One region of the Paenibacillus sp. FSL F4-0100 genome, then DNA from elsewhere that is predicted to be linked to it. Evidence: riboswitches for the same ligand, from Rfam matches in the RefSeq annotation. Region 1 holds a riboswitch; the other holds the start of a gene.
The links. Region 1 has a riboswitch for ZMP and ZTP ahead of MHH48_RS21665 (tetrahydrofolate dehydrogenase/cyclohydrolase catalytic domain-containing protein). Riboswitches for the same ligand answer to the same signal wherever they lie in the genome.
Positions count from the first base shown of each region.

Region 1 (8,070 bases):
TAAGGCTGAGGTTCTCTTTGTTGAGTTTCTTGAAGGTTATAGTTTTGTTGATTCATCGAATTTCTCCTTTTCGTCTTGAGATAATTCATATTATGTATACAAACGATTAGTGACACTTGACCATAAGAAAATGGGCTACCAAGATAAGTTAAATGGTGAGGAAATAAACCTCCGGTACCTAAGTGCCGGAGGTTTATTTTGCTGGCCGGATCATTTTCTGCACGGAAGGATTGACAATTCGCTGAAGGAGATATAATATCATACCGTATAAATCGTAATTATTACGATTAAGGAATGGAGGAAGTTCAGTAGATGAATAACAACAATAAGATTCCGGTTACAGTACTCAGCGGTTACCTCGGATCAGGCAAAACGACCGTGCTGAATCATGTGCTTCATAATCGTGATGGATTGAAGGTTGCGGTCATTGTGAACGACATGAGCGAAGTGAATATTGACGCGGATTTGGTTCGAGGGGAAGGGAGCCTGTCCCGAACGGATGAGAAGCTGGTCGAAATGTCCAATGGCTGCATCTGCTGCACCCTCCGGGAAGACTTGGTGCAGGAAGTTCAGAAGCTGGCACAAGAAAACCGTTTTGACTATATCCTGATTGAATCGACGGGTATTAGTGAGCCCGTGCCCGTTGCGCAGACCTTTGTTTATCCAGATGAGGTATCCGGTGTACAGCTGTCCGACCTAGCCCGGCTGGATTGCATGGTGACGGTTGTAGACGCGAACCGATTCTGGAAAGACTTCTCTTCGGGCCAAAGCCTGCTCGATCGGAAGGAAGCGCTTGGCGAAGAGGATACACGGGAAGTCGTGGATCTGTTGATCGACCAGGTTGAGACGTGTGATGTGCTGCTGTTGAACAAATGTGATCTGGTAAGCGATGACGAATTGGCCAAGGTGGAAGGCATACTTCATAAGCTTCAGCCAAGCGCCAAAATCATACGTACCGTGAAAGGACAAGTCGCACCTGCGGAAATTCTGAATACCGGTTTATTCGATTTTGAGAAAGCCAGTCAGGCCCCCGGCTGGATTCAGGAGCTTCAGAAGGAAGAGCATGTGCCAGAAACGGATGAATACGGCATCAGCTCTTTTGTTTATCGGAGAAGAAGACCGTTTCATCCGGAGCGGCTGGCAGCATTCATGAGTTATTGGCCGGAAGAGGTCGTACGCGCGAAAGGGATCGCTTGGCTGGCAGTGCTTGAGGATGTTGCGGCAAGTCTAAGTCAAGCGGGTCCTTCGATTCAGTTCGGGCCAGCTGGATATTGGGTGGCTGCTTTAACCGAGCAGGAACAGCAGGAGCTGATTCAGAGTGAGCCGGATGTGCAGCGAAAATGGGATGCCGTCTGGGGGGATCGGATGACCGAGCTCGTGATGATCGGGATTGGGATGGAACAGTCACTAATCGAGCAGGAGCTGGACGATTGTCTGTTGACCGATCAGGAAATGCAGCTGGATTGGTCGACGTTTAACAATCCGCTGCCATGGATGGCCATTGAAGAGCTATCACTGTAAGGTTATATTTTTTTGATTAAAATTAATCGTAATAATTACGGATAGATAAGGAGCCACTTGAGGGCTTTACAGGTTTTCTAGAATATAATCCCCTTTGCGTAGACAGTGCTGAAGAAGAGCGCTACAGTTTACTTAAGGGGATTTTTGTCATGGAAATTTCAAAAGAAGAATACGAAAGAAGCAGGGGAATATGCAGAAATTCATCATTTAAAAACTCAATTGCAGGAAAAGTTATTACCCTGTTTAGAAAGCGCCCTTCAGAAGGACCGGGTTTTAAAAAATCACTTAATGATGTGGTCAATCTATTTATCTGTCCAGAACTTATACCTATCAAGTCCAGAGCACCTGCTTTGTATTTGTTGTATAATAGGAAGAATAGGAAGAAGATTCCCAATTCATGTTTCGATGATAGCTTTAACGTATTTCAGAATGTAATGCTGACGCATGAGCAACATCAATCAGGAGGACAAGGTAATGGCAAAAGCAAAGGTTCCAAAGAGACCCACTAGAGATGAGTTTGTACTGGAAGAACTCGGAAATCAGCTTACTGAAGCTTACCAGGAGGAATCGGTTATCGTACTGACGGTCTGGGGAAGGGAAGAGGCGGTCCGCGGGCAAATCGATCAAATGGACTCCCGAACAGGGAAGGTACATATGAAACAGAATGGCGTTATTACGAAGGTTCCTTTTATGGACATTATGGAAGTGAATTATCCGAGAGACTAATCAGAATCATGTGTGCTTCCCGCAAATGAATCAAAGAGATTGTGATTTAAAGCGGTCGGCTTCATACCCGGTAGCGCGATGTCCAAAGTCGTGGTATATTAAAAAAAGTTATCTATGTGTTACTGGCGTAGCTTGGGGTACCAAGAGGGAGCACATAGGATCATATGCCGTACGCCTGGGCAAGAGGTAAGGAGACGATGAAGTCGCCTTGCCTCTTTATGTTTTTTAATACAATGGCGAAGGAGCGGATTAGTATGAGTAAGGAACCCGTAATTTTAGATGGAAAAAAGGTATCCGACGATATCAAGGCGAAGCTGGCTGTAAAGGTACAGGAATTGAAGTTGCAGGGGGTAACGCCTTGTCTGGCAACGGTTCTGGTTGGTGATGATCCTGCTTCGGCGACCTATGTGCGGATGAAGGGAAATGCTTGCGAGCGGCTTGGCATCATATCCAAAAAAGTGGTACTGGAGACATCGACAACGACCGAGGAGCTGATTGCCGCGATCCAAGAGCTGAACGAAGATCCGAATGTCCACGGCATTCTGCTGCAGCATCCGGTACCGCATCATATCGATGAACGGGCGGCTTTTGATGCCATTGACATTAAAAAAGACGTGGATGGAGTAACCACGCTCGGTTTCTCGCAGAATGCGTTTGGTTTTGCCGATTATCCGTCTTGTACGCCTGCCGCGATTATTGCGATTATGGATTATTATGATCTGCCGATCGAAGGGAAGCATGCCGTGGTGGTCGGACGCAGTCCGATTCTGGGTAAGCCGGTATCGATGATGCTGCTTAATCGCAATGCTACCGTTACGATCTGCCACTCGAGAACGAAGAACCTTGGGGAGATTGTGTCCCAGGGAGATATCGTGGTTGCGGCCGTAGGCAAGCCTAATTTCATTCAAGGGGACTGGATCAAGCCGGGAGCCGTCGTATTGGATGCCGGCTATAATCCAGGCAATATCGGCGACTGCGATTACGATGCCTGCGCGAAGTTGGCATCCGCAATTACACCAGTACCTGCCGGTGTTGGCCCCGTTACGATTGCTACATTGCTGAAGCATACCGTCGAATCGGCTGAGCGAACCGTGCAAGGTTAAGGGACAGCCACAGACTATTTGCATATGAATTAAGAGGGCGCCCATGAATAATCCCCTTCGAATCACTTCGTTTCATGTAAGAGTCTGGGACATGGAAGAGATATGGCTCGAGTAATGATAGGCTTGGAGTCTGCATTTCACGGATCCCTGGACGTCATGGTATAGTTAGGAAAAAGCAAAATCGAAGGGGAGAGATTCATGCACAAACAACTCATTTCCAGTTGTGCTGCGGAGCAAGGAGCTGTGGAGGATAATCTGTTCGTTGCAGCGCCGCAAGCGGCTCCCGGGAGCACCGAATGAAGAACACGATTGCAGATATTGCCAAAAAAGCCGGAGTTGCCAAAAGCACGGTCTCCCGTTTCTTAAACGGAGGTTCTGTCAGTAATGCAACACGCCGTAAGATAGAGCTGGTCATTCAGGAAACCGGTTATATTCCGAATTCGTTTGCACAGAGCTTGAAAGCGAAAAAAACCAGCATGATCGGTACCATTGTGCCGCGTCTGGATTCATTCTCAGCATCACAGACCGTTGCCGGCATGGATGAAGATTTAAGAAAACACGGTTATCAGCTTCTCATTATTAATGCAAGCCAGGACTTATCCAGGGAGATTGAAGCGCTGTATGATCTCGCCAGACAAAAAATATCTGGCATTATTTTATTCGCCACTCAGGTGACGGAAACGCATCTTGCAGCGATTAAAGAGATCGGCATCCCCGTCATCCTGCTCGGACAACAGCATAAGGATGTCCACAGCATGATATATAACGACTATGCCGCAGGTTATGACATGGGCCGATATGTGCTGTCCATGGGACACCGTCATATATCTTATATCGGCGTGACGGAAAAAGACGTTGCTGTCGGAGTTCAGCGGAAGGAAGGGTTTCTGAAGGCGTTAAGCGAGTATGACGAGGTGGAGGCGGTTCTCTATGAGAGTGGGTTTAAGATGTCGGATGGTGTAAAGACCGCATTGTCCATTTTTGAGTTGAACCGAACGCTGCCAACTGCAATGGTCTGCGCTACCGACAACATCGCGTTAGGCGTTATGAAAGCGGCTCATATGAAGGGCATCCAGATCCCCAACGAACTCTCCGTTACCGGATTTGGCGGATACGACGTTACCGAGGTAATTCATCCCGGATTGACAACGGTTAAATATGGATATTCCCAAGCGGGCCACCTCGCCGCTCAGCATATCATAAAGCTGGTCAACGACGAGCCTGTGGATTTCCTGACGGTCATGAATTGCGATATGATTCATCGGGAAAGCGTTGACAATCTAAATTAGGTATTTTATACTGAAAAAACGGAACCGGTTCCAATACTGTTTTTGCTTGGTATTGGAGCTGAGTTCATTATTTTTAACCCTAATTGGAACCGGTTCCGTTATAAATGGGTTAGGCTGATGTTCACGCATAGCATGATCAGTTTTTTTTTGAGAAAGCCTATATACAAGGAGAAGAGACATGGACAGAGAACGGAAATACCGACGCCTGGATCAGGCCTCTCCTGAAGAGATTGCCTCCTTGAAGGAGCAAGCAAAACGAAGCGAATGGAGGCAGAGGTTTCACGTACAGCCCATCATGGGCTTGTTGAATGACCCCAACGGATTTTCTTATTATAACGGGAAATACCACTTGTTTTATCAATGGTTTCCTCTGGGCACGTTTCACGGCCTGAAATACTGGTACCATACCTCCTCCACGGACTTGGTGCACTGGCAAAACAAAGGCATCGCCATTGAGCCCGGGTACTCGCATGATGCATATGGCGCCTATTCGGGAAGCGGGATCGTGAAAGACGACAAACTGTATCTGATGTATACCGGGAATACCCGGGATGAGGAATGGAACAGGCATTCTTATCAATGCATGGCCGTGATGGACCGTGTTGGCACCATCACGAAGCTCGATAAGCCGCTGATTGATCGTGTGCCGGACGGATATACCGAGCATTTCCGGGATCCGAAGGTATGGAAAGACGAAGACCTGTTCCGGTTCGTCATCGGCGCCCAAAGGGACGATCAAACAGGAACGGCTGTCGTGTATGAATCACCGGATTTGCTGGATTGGTCATGCAAAGGGGAAATCCAGACCCGTCTTGAACATTTCGGCTATATGTGGGAATGCCCCGATTATTTTGAACTGGAAGGACAGGGCGTGCTGCTGTTTTCGCCGCAGGGGCTGAGTCCGCAAGGCGACAAATTCCGGAACGTTTACCAATCCGGCTACATCGCGGGCAAGCCGCTGGATCGGGGGACGCTGGAGTTTGAACACGGCTCCTTTTACGAACTGGACAGAGGTTTTGATTTCTACGCACCACAGACCATGGTGGATGAGAAAGACCGGCGCATCATGGTAGGCTGGATGGGCTTGCCGGAGGTCGTCTATCCAACCGACTCGCATGGCTGGGCGCATTGTTTGACGCTTCCACGTACGCTCTCGTTCCGTGAGGGTAAGCTGATTCAGCTGCCTGTCCCCGAGTTGGAACTTCTTCGTGAGACGACAGCTATGGAAGCAGCGGATACGCTTTACAGCGAAGTGAAGAGTTATGCAGGGGTTGAGGGAACCGTATTCGAGATGACATGCGAGTTTCATGGGATCGAAGCGGACGTTGTTGGCATTGAATTTCGAGCTGGCGAAACGGAGCGGACCGTCATCTGGTATGACGCCGTCAGGCAAAAGGTTACGCTAGATCGCTCATCATCGGGTGCAACGATTGTGAGTGATTACGGAACGACACGAACCTGTATGCTGCATAAAAAAGCAGACTCGATCAAATTCCATCTCTTTGTGGATATTTCTTCGGCAGAAGTGTTCGTCAATGATGGCGAAGAGGTGTTTACGAGTCGGATATTTCCCAAGCAGGACAGCCGTCATATTCGATTTTTCGCAAAAAACGGCAGCACCGGCTTGAAGGTCGCGAAGTGGGATCTTGCCCAAGCCGTAAAAGATATAGAAGGGGATGAATGAACATGGCAGCGGATCATCGGAAAATTGCAAGGCAGGTAGTGGAAGCCATCGGTGGCAGGGAGAACATTGCATCCTTTGCTCACTGTGCTACGAGACTCCGAATTATGGTTCACGATCAGAAGAAGATAGACCAGAAGAAGGTCGAGAATATCGATAAGGTTAAAGGCGCTTTTTTTAACTCCGGCCAATATCAAATCATTTTCGGAACAGGAACCGTTAATCAGATTTTTGAAGCGGTAGAATCGCTTGGGCTTGAGAGCACAAGCAAGGATGAGTTGAAATCCGAGGCGAAAAAATCAGGAAATCCGTTTCAGCGGGCGATTCGCACGTTCGGTGACGTCTTTGTGCCGATTATCCCGATATTAGTCGCCACAGGTTTGTTCATGGGATTACGGGGATTATTGACGCAAGAAACCGTCCTCGCCTGGTTTGGAGCGACGCCTGACGATATTTCGCCTAATTTTCTGCTTTTCACCCAGGTACTGACGGATACGGCTTTTGCTTTCTTGCCAGCATTGGTGGCATGGTCCGCATTCCGGGTGTTCGGAGGCAGCCCCGTGCTTGGTATCGTGCTGGGTTTGATGCTGGTTAACCCGGCTCTTCCCAACGCATATAGCGTGGCGAACGGTTCGGCCGAAGCGCTCATGCTCTTCGATTTCATTCCGGTTGTCGGATATCAGGGTTCGGTCCTGCCAGCCTTCTTCATCGGACTGCTGGGCGCGAAATTCGAGAGATTTTTGAGAAAGCGTATTCCTGAAGCGATTGATTTGATCGTTACGCCATTTTTAACCCTGCTCGTTATGATCATCCTCGGTCTGTTCGCAATCGGACCCGTGTTCCACTCTCTGGAAGAGGTAGTCATGAACGTGACCACCTTCTTGCTGGAGCTGCCGTTTGGCATTGCGGGTCTTGTGATCGGTTTCTTCAACCAGATTATTGTGGTCACCGGCGTGCATCATATTTTTAATTTCCTTGAAATTCAGCTTCTCGAAAAGACAGGAAGCAATCCGTTTAATGCGATCGTGACAAGCGCCATGGCAGCTCAAGGCGCAGCTTGTCTGGCTGTCGGACTCAAGACGAGAAACAAAAAACTAAAGGCATTATCGCTGCCATCCGCATTCTCGGCCATGCTGGGAATTTCGGAACCGGCGATCTTCGGGGTCAACCTCCGTTACGTCAGACCGTTCGTTATCGCCCTGATCGGCGGTGGCGTGGGCGGTTTCATGGCTTCCATCTTCCAGCTTGAGGCTACGGGTATGGCGATTACCGTTATTCCCGGTACGCTCTTATACTTGAACAGTCAGCTTCCACTTTACATTTTGTGCAACTTAACAGCGATGGCTCTAACTTTTGTGTTGACTTGGTTGTTCGGATTCAATGATAAAATGCTCGATGAGGTTCGCTCGGAAGCGAAATAATTATTTATATTTATTCGATTTTTGATATCATAAAAACCGCGCTCCGGCGCGGTTTTTATGCATGATCGGGAAGCGTCCGATCGACCTTGCAGAAATAATGGTTTGCTCTGAAATGCTTTTCATCATTTACAATAGGGTTACTGGCTAGAATATACGGAAGAGAGGCGAGTTTCATTGAATAGGAAAATCATATTTTTTGATATTGACGGGACGCTGCTGGATCATGAAAAAAAGGTTCCGGCTACAACGAAGGAGTCCATACAAGAGTTAAAGGATGCCGGGCACATCGTCGCCATAGCGACAGGGCGCGCTCCTTATCATTTTGAAGA
Region 1 covers NZ_CP150303.1:4,828,724-4,836,793, reverse strand. The annotation lists gene MHH48_RS21685 (hypothetical protein) at 1-79, shown strand, start outside; gene MHH48_RS21680 (GTP-binding protein) at 313-1,521, shown strand; gene MHH48_RS21675 (hypothetical protein) at 1,671-2,030, shown strand; gene MHH48_RS21670 (YolD-like family protein) at 1,996-2,247, shown strand; ZMP/ZTP riboswitch at 2,356-2,435, shown strand; gene MHH48_RS21665 (tetrahydrofolate dehydrogenase/cyclohydrolase catalytic domain-containing protein) at 2,502-3,350, shown strand; gene MHH48_RS21660 (LacI family DNA-binding transcriptional regulator) at 3,647-4,639, shown strand; gene MHH48_RS21655 (sucrose-6-phosphate hydrolase) at 4,818-6,323, shown strand; gene MHH48_RS21650 (sucrose-specific PTS transporter subunit IIBC) at 6,320-7,741, shown strand; gene MHH48_RS21645 (Cof-type HAD-IIB family hydrolase) at 7,916-8,070, shown strand, end outside.

Region 2 (8,070 bases), 2.3 Mb from region 1:
TTATCGGCTTAATGCCGCTGACCGGGATCACGCTGCCCTTCATCAGTTACGGGGGAACTTCCCTTGTGATCAGTATGGCCAGTCTGGGTGTCGCCATGAGCGTGAAGCTGCATGGACAGGAAGTGGAGGAAGATATGCCGGATCCGCATGCCTATCGCCCGGCCGCTTCGAAGCAGGCGTAACTTGCGGGAAGCTCAATAATTGCCCTATCCCCAGCGGAAAAGTGTGGGGCACGGCAATCAGATGAACTGAATAACCGATCTTGGCGAAGATGCGATTCCCGTGGGAGTCGCATCTTTTTTGGTTCGTGCTGCATCAATCTATGATTTTTATATCAAATTGCTAGATTCTGCGTTTATATCTTTGTCCGGCGGACATACTGATAGCATCATAGAGATGTTCATAGAGAGGCGGCTGGCAAGATGAAAAATTATAGTGAAACCCTCCGTATTATCGTGAAGAAAATGGTTGTGCTCTTATCCTGTATGTTTATGGTCATTATGGCTTGGGAAGGACAGCAGATTGATGCTTCTGTTGTTGGCGGTCCGATCCCCGAGGAATCGATACGACTTCGCATTCTGGCGAATTCCGATAGCCCGTCCGATCAGCTGGTCAAACGAGAGATCCGTGATTCGGTCGTTGAGCAAATGCAGCTCTGGGTCCTGCAGCTGGAGAACCCGCAAAGCCTGGAAGACGCCAAAGAATTAACCCGGCAGCATCTTCCGGAAATCCGCCAATTGGTGGGTGAAGAGTTGAAGAAAAGGGGAATTACGTACAATTACACCGTAGAGCTTGGCGTCGTGCCGTTCCCGACGAAGTTATACGGGGGCACGGTGTATCCGGCCGGCGATTACGATGCGCTGCGGATTTCTTTAGGAGAAGGTCAAGGGCAGAACTGGTGGTGTGTCCTGTTCCCGCCGCTTTGTTTCATCGATGGTGGCAGCGGGGATGCGGCGGCGCAGCCTGTTGACACAGGTATCCAAACGGTTTCTGCTGAGGCTGGCGAAACTTCCCAAGAGGAAGCTCCGAAGAACGCAGGCGATAGCGAACCGGAGGTCCGCTTCTTCTTGTGGGATATGTTCCGTGGCATTTGGAACTGGGTGGTAAGCTTGTTCTAGGATTATGAGCGAGGTTGATTTTCAATCCTGATCGGGTATGATAAACTTTGATATAGAAGAGTGCTTTCTCTTTGGCGCGACTGGTTTGAATGGGAACCGGCACGGGACTGAAGAACGAAAAGCGCTTTTTATTTTGGGGCATAGGCAAAACTCGCACTGGAGTTTATATATTTCATATACAGAAAGTTTGGGATAGGAATGGAACAGAACGGGAACGGCATGGAACCTAACCAGCAGCGGGATAACGGCTTCCGCCAGGTTGGTGCAAAATCAACCCAAGTGTGGCACGTCTCGAACTCGCTCTCTAGGGAGAGCTTAAGTTTGGAGAATGAGGCAAAGCAGGCGCTTGGGGAAGCGGGGCAGGTGCTCGAACTCGGTGGAACGGTGGCCTTTCCGACGGAAACGGTCTACGGGCTTGGCGCGGACGCCGGCAATACGGAAGCGGTCGAGCGCGTCTTTGCCGCGAAAGGCCGGCCGTCGGACAATCCATTGATTGTGCATATTTCGGAGCTAGCTCAGCTTGACGGTTTGGTCCTTCATGTAAATGAGACGGAACGGGCGCTGATGGCAATGTTCTGGCCTGGGCCGCTATCGCTGGTACTGCCCGTTAAACCGGGTGCTGTCTCCCCTCGCGTGACGGCAGGCCTCGATACCGTTGCCGTACGGATGCCGGATCACAATGTGGCGCTGGCTTTGATCAGCGCCGCCGGGCGTCCGCTGGCTGCGCCGAGCGCGAACCGTTCCGGTCGGCCAAGCCCGACGCTGGCCAGCCATGTCCTGGAGGATCTGGCGGGGGCGATCGACGGCGTCCTCGACGGCGGCCCGGCCGGGGTGGGCGTCGAGTCGACGGTGGTGCAAGTCGGCGAAGACGGGGCCGTCACGGTGCTCCGCCCGGGCGGCGTCACGGCGGAGCAGCTTGCCGCGGTTGCGGCAAGCGTGCGCATGGACCCGGCGCTGCATCGCGCCGCCGGGGAGGCGGAGAGCCCGGCGCCGCGCTCGCCGGGCATGAAATACACGCACTACGCACCGAAGGGTGCGATGTGCGTGGTGCAGGGCCCGCGTGCCGACGCGGTGTCGGCACGCATCGCGGCCGAGCTTGAGGCGGCCGCCCGGCGCGGGGAGGTGACCGGCGTGCTGTCATTCGACGAGCACATCGGTCACTACCACGCGGACGTTGCCGTCTCGCTCGGCAGCCTGGCCGCGCCGGAGGAAGCGGCCCGCCGGCTGTACGCCGGCCTGCGCCGATTCGATGACGAAGGCGCGACCTTCATTCTGGCCGAAGCGTGCCCGGAGCAAGGCCTCGGGGCAGCCGTCATGAACCGGCTGTTGAAGGCCGCGGGACACCACATCATCGATGTGAATTGAGCTGCTGAATGAACGCTTTTGGCATCATTTACCCCTTGTCCGCATATGGTGTACAAGACCATGGGACTTGGGGGAATGGGCATGCTGGAGGCGTCTGTCCAATCGGGACAGCTTGCGGCGATTCTGCTGATGGCGGTTGCACTCGGGCTAGACGCATTTTCGCTTGGAATCGGAGTCGGAATGAGAAGCGGTATGCGCTTAGGCCATATGCTGGGCATCAGCTTCATGATCGCGTTGTTTCATATGTTGATGCCGCTGCTGGGCTTATTTGCCGGCCGCTATGTAGGCATGTTACTGGGTCACGTCACAGGGCTTGCGGCTGGCGGACTGCTGCTTCTTCTCGGCGGGCATATGATGTATAACGCCTGGCGGGGCGGAGAAGGACAGCGAATACATCCTACCGCATTTTTAGGCATGCTGCTGTTTTCGCTTAGCGTCAGCATCGACTCCTTCTCGGTAGGCGTTTCGCTCGGGATGTTTGTGGATGATGTGCTGTTGATCGTGATCTCCTTCGGGATGGTTGGCGGTTTGCTGTCCATTCTCGGCTTGCTGCTTGGCCGCCAGGTAAGCAATAAGCTGGGGGAGTACGGTGAAATGCTGGGCGGACTGATTTTGGTTATATTTGGTACCATGTTTATCTTCTGACGTTATATTTGTTACAATAAGCCCAAAGAACCTATTAACGGGAGGAACGGGACCGTGAAAAATATACTGTTTGTCTGCACGGGAAATACCTGCCGCAGTCCAATGGCTGAAGGCATGCTGCGCAAGCTTGCCAAACAACGGGGCATCCCGCTGGAAACGAAGTCCGCCGGTGTCTCGGCCGTGGATGGAATGCCGGTGTCCCATCATGCGGAGTCCATACTACGAGACCAGGATATCCAAGAACGCTTGGTGTCCAAACCGTTGACTGCGAATCTGGTGGAGTGGTCAGACTTGATCCTGACGTTGACCCAATCGCATAAGCAGTATGCTATAAGGCAGTTCCCGCACGCCGCAGACAAGATGCATACGCTGAAAGAGTTTGTTGAGGATGACCGACAGGTGCTGAATGATCTGCGGGAGCAGGATAGTCTGTATGCGGCGCTTGAGCTGGCCAGATCGCTGGGCCGCGACGTCAGCGACCGTGACCGGGAGCGTCTGATCGAGCTGCGCCAGCGCATTCCGAGCTTCGATATTTCCGATCCTTTTGGAGGCTCGCGGGAGGAATATGAGGCGACGGCTGCAGAGATTCGGACAGCGTTGTTCCGTCTCTTGGACAAGCTGGAGGCGGATCGGCATAACTAAGCCTTGCTTTGATCGATATGAAGCCTACCATTGGGCTAAAAAGCCACTTGCCTTTCACATGGTATTGCTTTAAGATGAAGTTGAAAAACAATGATCCGGTGTAACTGGCGACGAAGTGGATGAAACCACGATGGAGCATCGGAATATACGGCCGGTCGCCTGGGCAAAGAGCAATTGGAGCACAATACGTGCGCCGACTGCTCTTTTTTCGTCTTTTGCGCCCGATTTGGGTTATAATGAAACAAGCTAAAACGCAAAAGCGAACATACGAGGGGGTTTTTCATAGATGAAAATTGCATTGGGTACGGATCATGCCGGCATTCGTCTGAAAGAGGAGATCGTGGAAGTCATTCAGGGTCTTGGACACGAGGTGGAGGATCTGGGCTGCGGCTGTTCCGATTCCGTGGATTATCCCGATTATGCCCTTCCTGTGTGCGAGAAGGTAGTCTCGGGTGAAGCGGATCGCGGCATTCTGATCTGCGGTACGGGAATCGGCATGAGCATTGCGGCCAACAAGGTACCGGGCATTCGCTGCGCGCTGACACATGATGTGTTCTCAGCTAAAGCAACGCGCGAGCATAACGACAGCAACGTGATTGCGTTGGGTGAGCGTGTCGTCGGTCCTGGACTTGCTGCTGAAATCGTCAGCGCATGGCTGACAACGGATTTCAGTCATGGCGAGCGCCATATCGGCCGTGTAAACAAGATCAAGGCCATCGAGGAGCGTTACCTGAAGAATGAGTCGCGATAAGTGAACGCGTAATTTACGGCTGCGGTTATCGTGATAGGGGAATGAAGCATCTTCTGTGAAAAAAACATCGGGAGGACTGTGACATGACGGATATCTCCAAGGTTTCCTTGAACGAACAGACAGCGCGTATTGTCCGCGAACTGGCCGAAGCAGCCGTCTTAGGACCTAGTAAAGTGCTGGTCATCGGAGCCAGCACCAGTGAAGTGGTCGGACGCCGGATCGGTACAGGCGGCGCTCTTGAAACAGCGCAGCAGCTCCTTCAGGGCATTGCCGAGGTTCAAGCGGAATTCGGTTTCGCGGTGGCTTATCAATGCTGTGAGCATCTGAACCGTGCGCTTGTCATGGAACGCGAGCTGCTCGAGCGGCTGGGCTTGACGGAAGTGGCGGCTGTTCCCATTCCGGGAGCGGGCGGGTCGATGGCCTCCGCGGCTTACCGCAGCATAAATGAGCCTTGCCTTGCGGAATCGATTGAAGCACATGCCGGAGTTGATATCGGCGAGACGCTGATCGGCATGCACTTGCGGCGAGTGGCGGTTCCGTTCAGACCGACCGAGCGTTATATCGGTGAGGCGCGCGTAACCGCGGCTTATACCCGTCCGAAGCTGATTGGCGGAGAACGCGCGGTGTACCAGCTCGAGCAGAGGGATGATTCCACACTATGCGATTGATTCAAATGAGAACTCGCTTTTTTAATTATGAGAACTTGTAGTATTGACTTTGCAAGAAAAAATAACGATTGATTATGGGAGGATATGAACATGATGGAACATTTGCGGAAGAGTGACCCGGCTGTATTGGAAGCGATGGATTTGGAGCTGAAGCGTCAGCGCAGCAACATTGAGCTGATTGCCTCTGAGAATATTGTTAGCGAAGCGGTTATGGAAGCAATGGGGACGGTGCTGACGAATAAATATGCGGAAGGCTACCCTGGCAAACGCTATTACGGTGGCTGTGAGCGTGTGGATATCGTGGAAGATATCGCCCGTGACCGTGCCAAAGAACTGTTCGGAGCCGAGCATGCCAACGTTCAGCCGCACTCCGGTGCCCAAGCGAACATGGCGGTATATTTGGCAGCCCTGAAGCCTGGAGATACCGTGCTCGGCATGAACCTGGCCCATGGCGGCCATTTGACTCACGGAAGCCCGGTTAACGCTTCCGGACTTCTGTACAACTTTGTTGCCTACGGCGTGCAAGAAGATACGTTCCTGATCGATTACGACGAAGTTCGCAAAGCGGCATTCAAGCATCGCCCTCGTCTGATCGTAGCGGGTGCAAGTGCCTATCCTCGCATCATTGATTTTGAACGGCTTGCTGCTATCGCGAACGACGTTGGCGCGTTGTTCATGGTTGATATGGCTCATATTGCCGGTCTTGTTGCGGCAGGTCTTCATCCGAATCCGGTTCCGCATGCCCATTTTGTAACGACAACGACGCATAAGACGCTTCGCGGACCTCGCGGCGGTATGATTCTGTGCAAAAAAGCTTGGGCGCAAGCGATCGATAAAGCGGTATTCCCCGGCTCCCAAGGCGGCCCGCTCATGCATGTTATTGCTTCCAAGGCCGTTGCGCTTGGCGAAGCATTGGATCCGTCCTTCAAGACGTATGCAGAGAATGTCGTGAAGAACGCGAAAGTGCTGGCAGATACTCTGATCGAGGAAGGCTTGAATATCGTATCCGGCGGAACCGATAACCACCTAATGCTGGTGGATACCCGCAATCTGGACATCACCGGTAAAGACGCGGAGAAAGTTCTGGACTCCATCGGGATTACCGTGAACAAGAATGCCATCCCGTTTGATCCAACCAGCCCGTTCGTAACGAGCGGTATCCGTATCGGTACCCCTGCGGTTACTTCCCGCGGTATGGATGAGCAGGCGATGGTGAAAATCGCGAAAATTATTGCCATGACATTGAAGCAGCCGAAAGACGAGGCAACGCTTGAAAACGCAGGTCGTTTGGTGGCTGAGCTTACAGATCAATACCCTCTCTATGCTGAAATGAAATATTAATCACAGTCTCCTCCGCAGAAGAAGCCTATGATAAGAGGACCCCGCCTGATGCAGGTGGGGTCCTTTTAGGAGCTATAAACATTCTGGCCAGATTGCTATGCTCTCATTTTCCCAGTCAGGTAGCTTCGCGGTTAGCATCAATATAGGCGAAAATGGAAAACCTAGGTTCAGGGCAGAAGGAGATCCGGTTTAGTTATAAGGTCAAAACTCATGGAATAAAACATGACCCGTGCAGGTGTCAATTGACTAGAGGGAATGATATAATAGACAGGATTTATGGAGCTCACAAATATTTTACGCCCATATTGAAATAACATTTGTACTCAAACCGGAGGGACCAGACATGGGAAAATTGGTGATTTGTGATCACCCGTTGATTCAACACAAACTTACATTTATCCGCGATATGCGGACTAACACAAAAGACTTTCGCGAATTGGTAGACGAAGTCGCGACTTTGATGGCTTATGAAATTACGCGGGAGGTTTCTCTTGAATCCATATCCGTGCAGACGCCGGTAGCTGAAACCCAAGGCAAAGTCATTTCCGGCCGCATGCTCGGCTTGATTCCGATCCTGCGCGCCGGTCTAGGCATGCTGGATGGAGTTGTCAAGCTGCTTCCTGCAGCAAAGGTAGGGCATGTCGGATTGTTCCGTGACCCCGAAACGCTTCAGCCTGTTGAATATTATACGAAGCTTCCAACGGACGTTACGGAACGGGAATTGATCGTCATTGATCCAATGCTCGCGACGGGCGGATCCGCCATCGCTGCGATCGACGTGCTGAAGAAACGCGGCTGTACCCAGATCAAGATGATGAACCTCGTGGCTGCACCGGAAGGTGTGAAGGCTGTCCATGATGCCCATCCGGACGTGGATATTTATGTTGCTGCTCTCGATGAGGGCCTTAACGACCATGGCTACATCGTACCGGGCCTTGGGGATGCAGGGGATCGGCTGTACGGCACGAAATAAGTGCCAGTCATTCGTACGTCTTGAATATTTGAAAACAAGCAAAGAGGGGTATTTCAAACATGTCAAAAGTGAAAGTGATGACGATATTTGGGGTCCGCCCCGAAGCAATCAAGATGGCGCCGCTTATTCTGGAGCTTCAACGTCACCCCGAGCATATTGAATCGGTCGTTTGTGTTACTGCGCAGCATCGGCAAATGCTGGATCAGGTGCTGGATGTGTTCAAGATTGTTCCCGACTATGATTTGGATGTCATGAAGGACCGACAGACGCTCAACGAGATCACCGTGCGCGTTCTGGAGGGTCTTGAGCCTGTTCTTCGTGAGGCTAAACCGGATATCGTGCTGGTGCACGGCGATACGCTGACAACGTTCCTGGCCAGCTATGCAGCCTTTCTGCAGCAGATTCAGGTTGGTCATGTAGAGGCGGGTCTGCGGACATGGAACAAGCTGAATCCTTATCCGGAGGAGATGAATCGTCAGTTGACCGGTGTGCTTGCTGATCTTCACTTTGCGCCGACGAACTGGTCCGCCGAGAATCTCCGCAAGGAGAACAAGCCGGAATCCCGTA
Region 2 covers NZ_CP150303.1:7,146,851-7,154,920, reverse strand. The annotation lists gene MHH48_RS32555 (FtsW/RodA/SpoVE family cell cycle protein) at 1-182, shown strand, start outside; gene spoIIR (stage II sporulation protein R) at 423-1,118, shown strand; gene MHH48_RS32545 (L-threonylcarbamoyladenylate synthase) at 1,317-2,483, shown strand; gene MHH48_RS32540 (manganese efflux pump) at 2,565-3,128, shown strand; gene MHH48_RS32535 (low molecular weight protein arginine phosphatase) at 3,183-3,770, shown strand; ZMP/ZTP riboswitch at 3,861-3,942, shown strand; gene rpiB (ribose 5-phosphate isomerase B) at 4,057-4,521, shown strand; gene MHH48_RS32525 (TIGR01440 family protein) at 4,605-5,189, shown strand; gene glyA (serine hydroxymethyltransferase) at 5,280-6,530, shown strand; gene upp (uracil phosphoribosyltransferase) at 6,874-7,503, shown strand; gene wecB (UDP-N-acetylglucosamine 2-epimerase (non-hydrolyzing)) at 7,563-8,070, shown strand, end outside.
Region 2: linked by a shared signal. The riboswitch ahead of rpiB (ribose 5-phosphate isomerase B) and the one ahead of MHH48_RS21665 (tetrahydrofolate dehydrogenase/cyclohydrolase catalytic domain-containing protein) in region 1 are both predicted to bind ZMP and ZTP.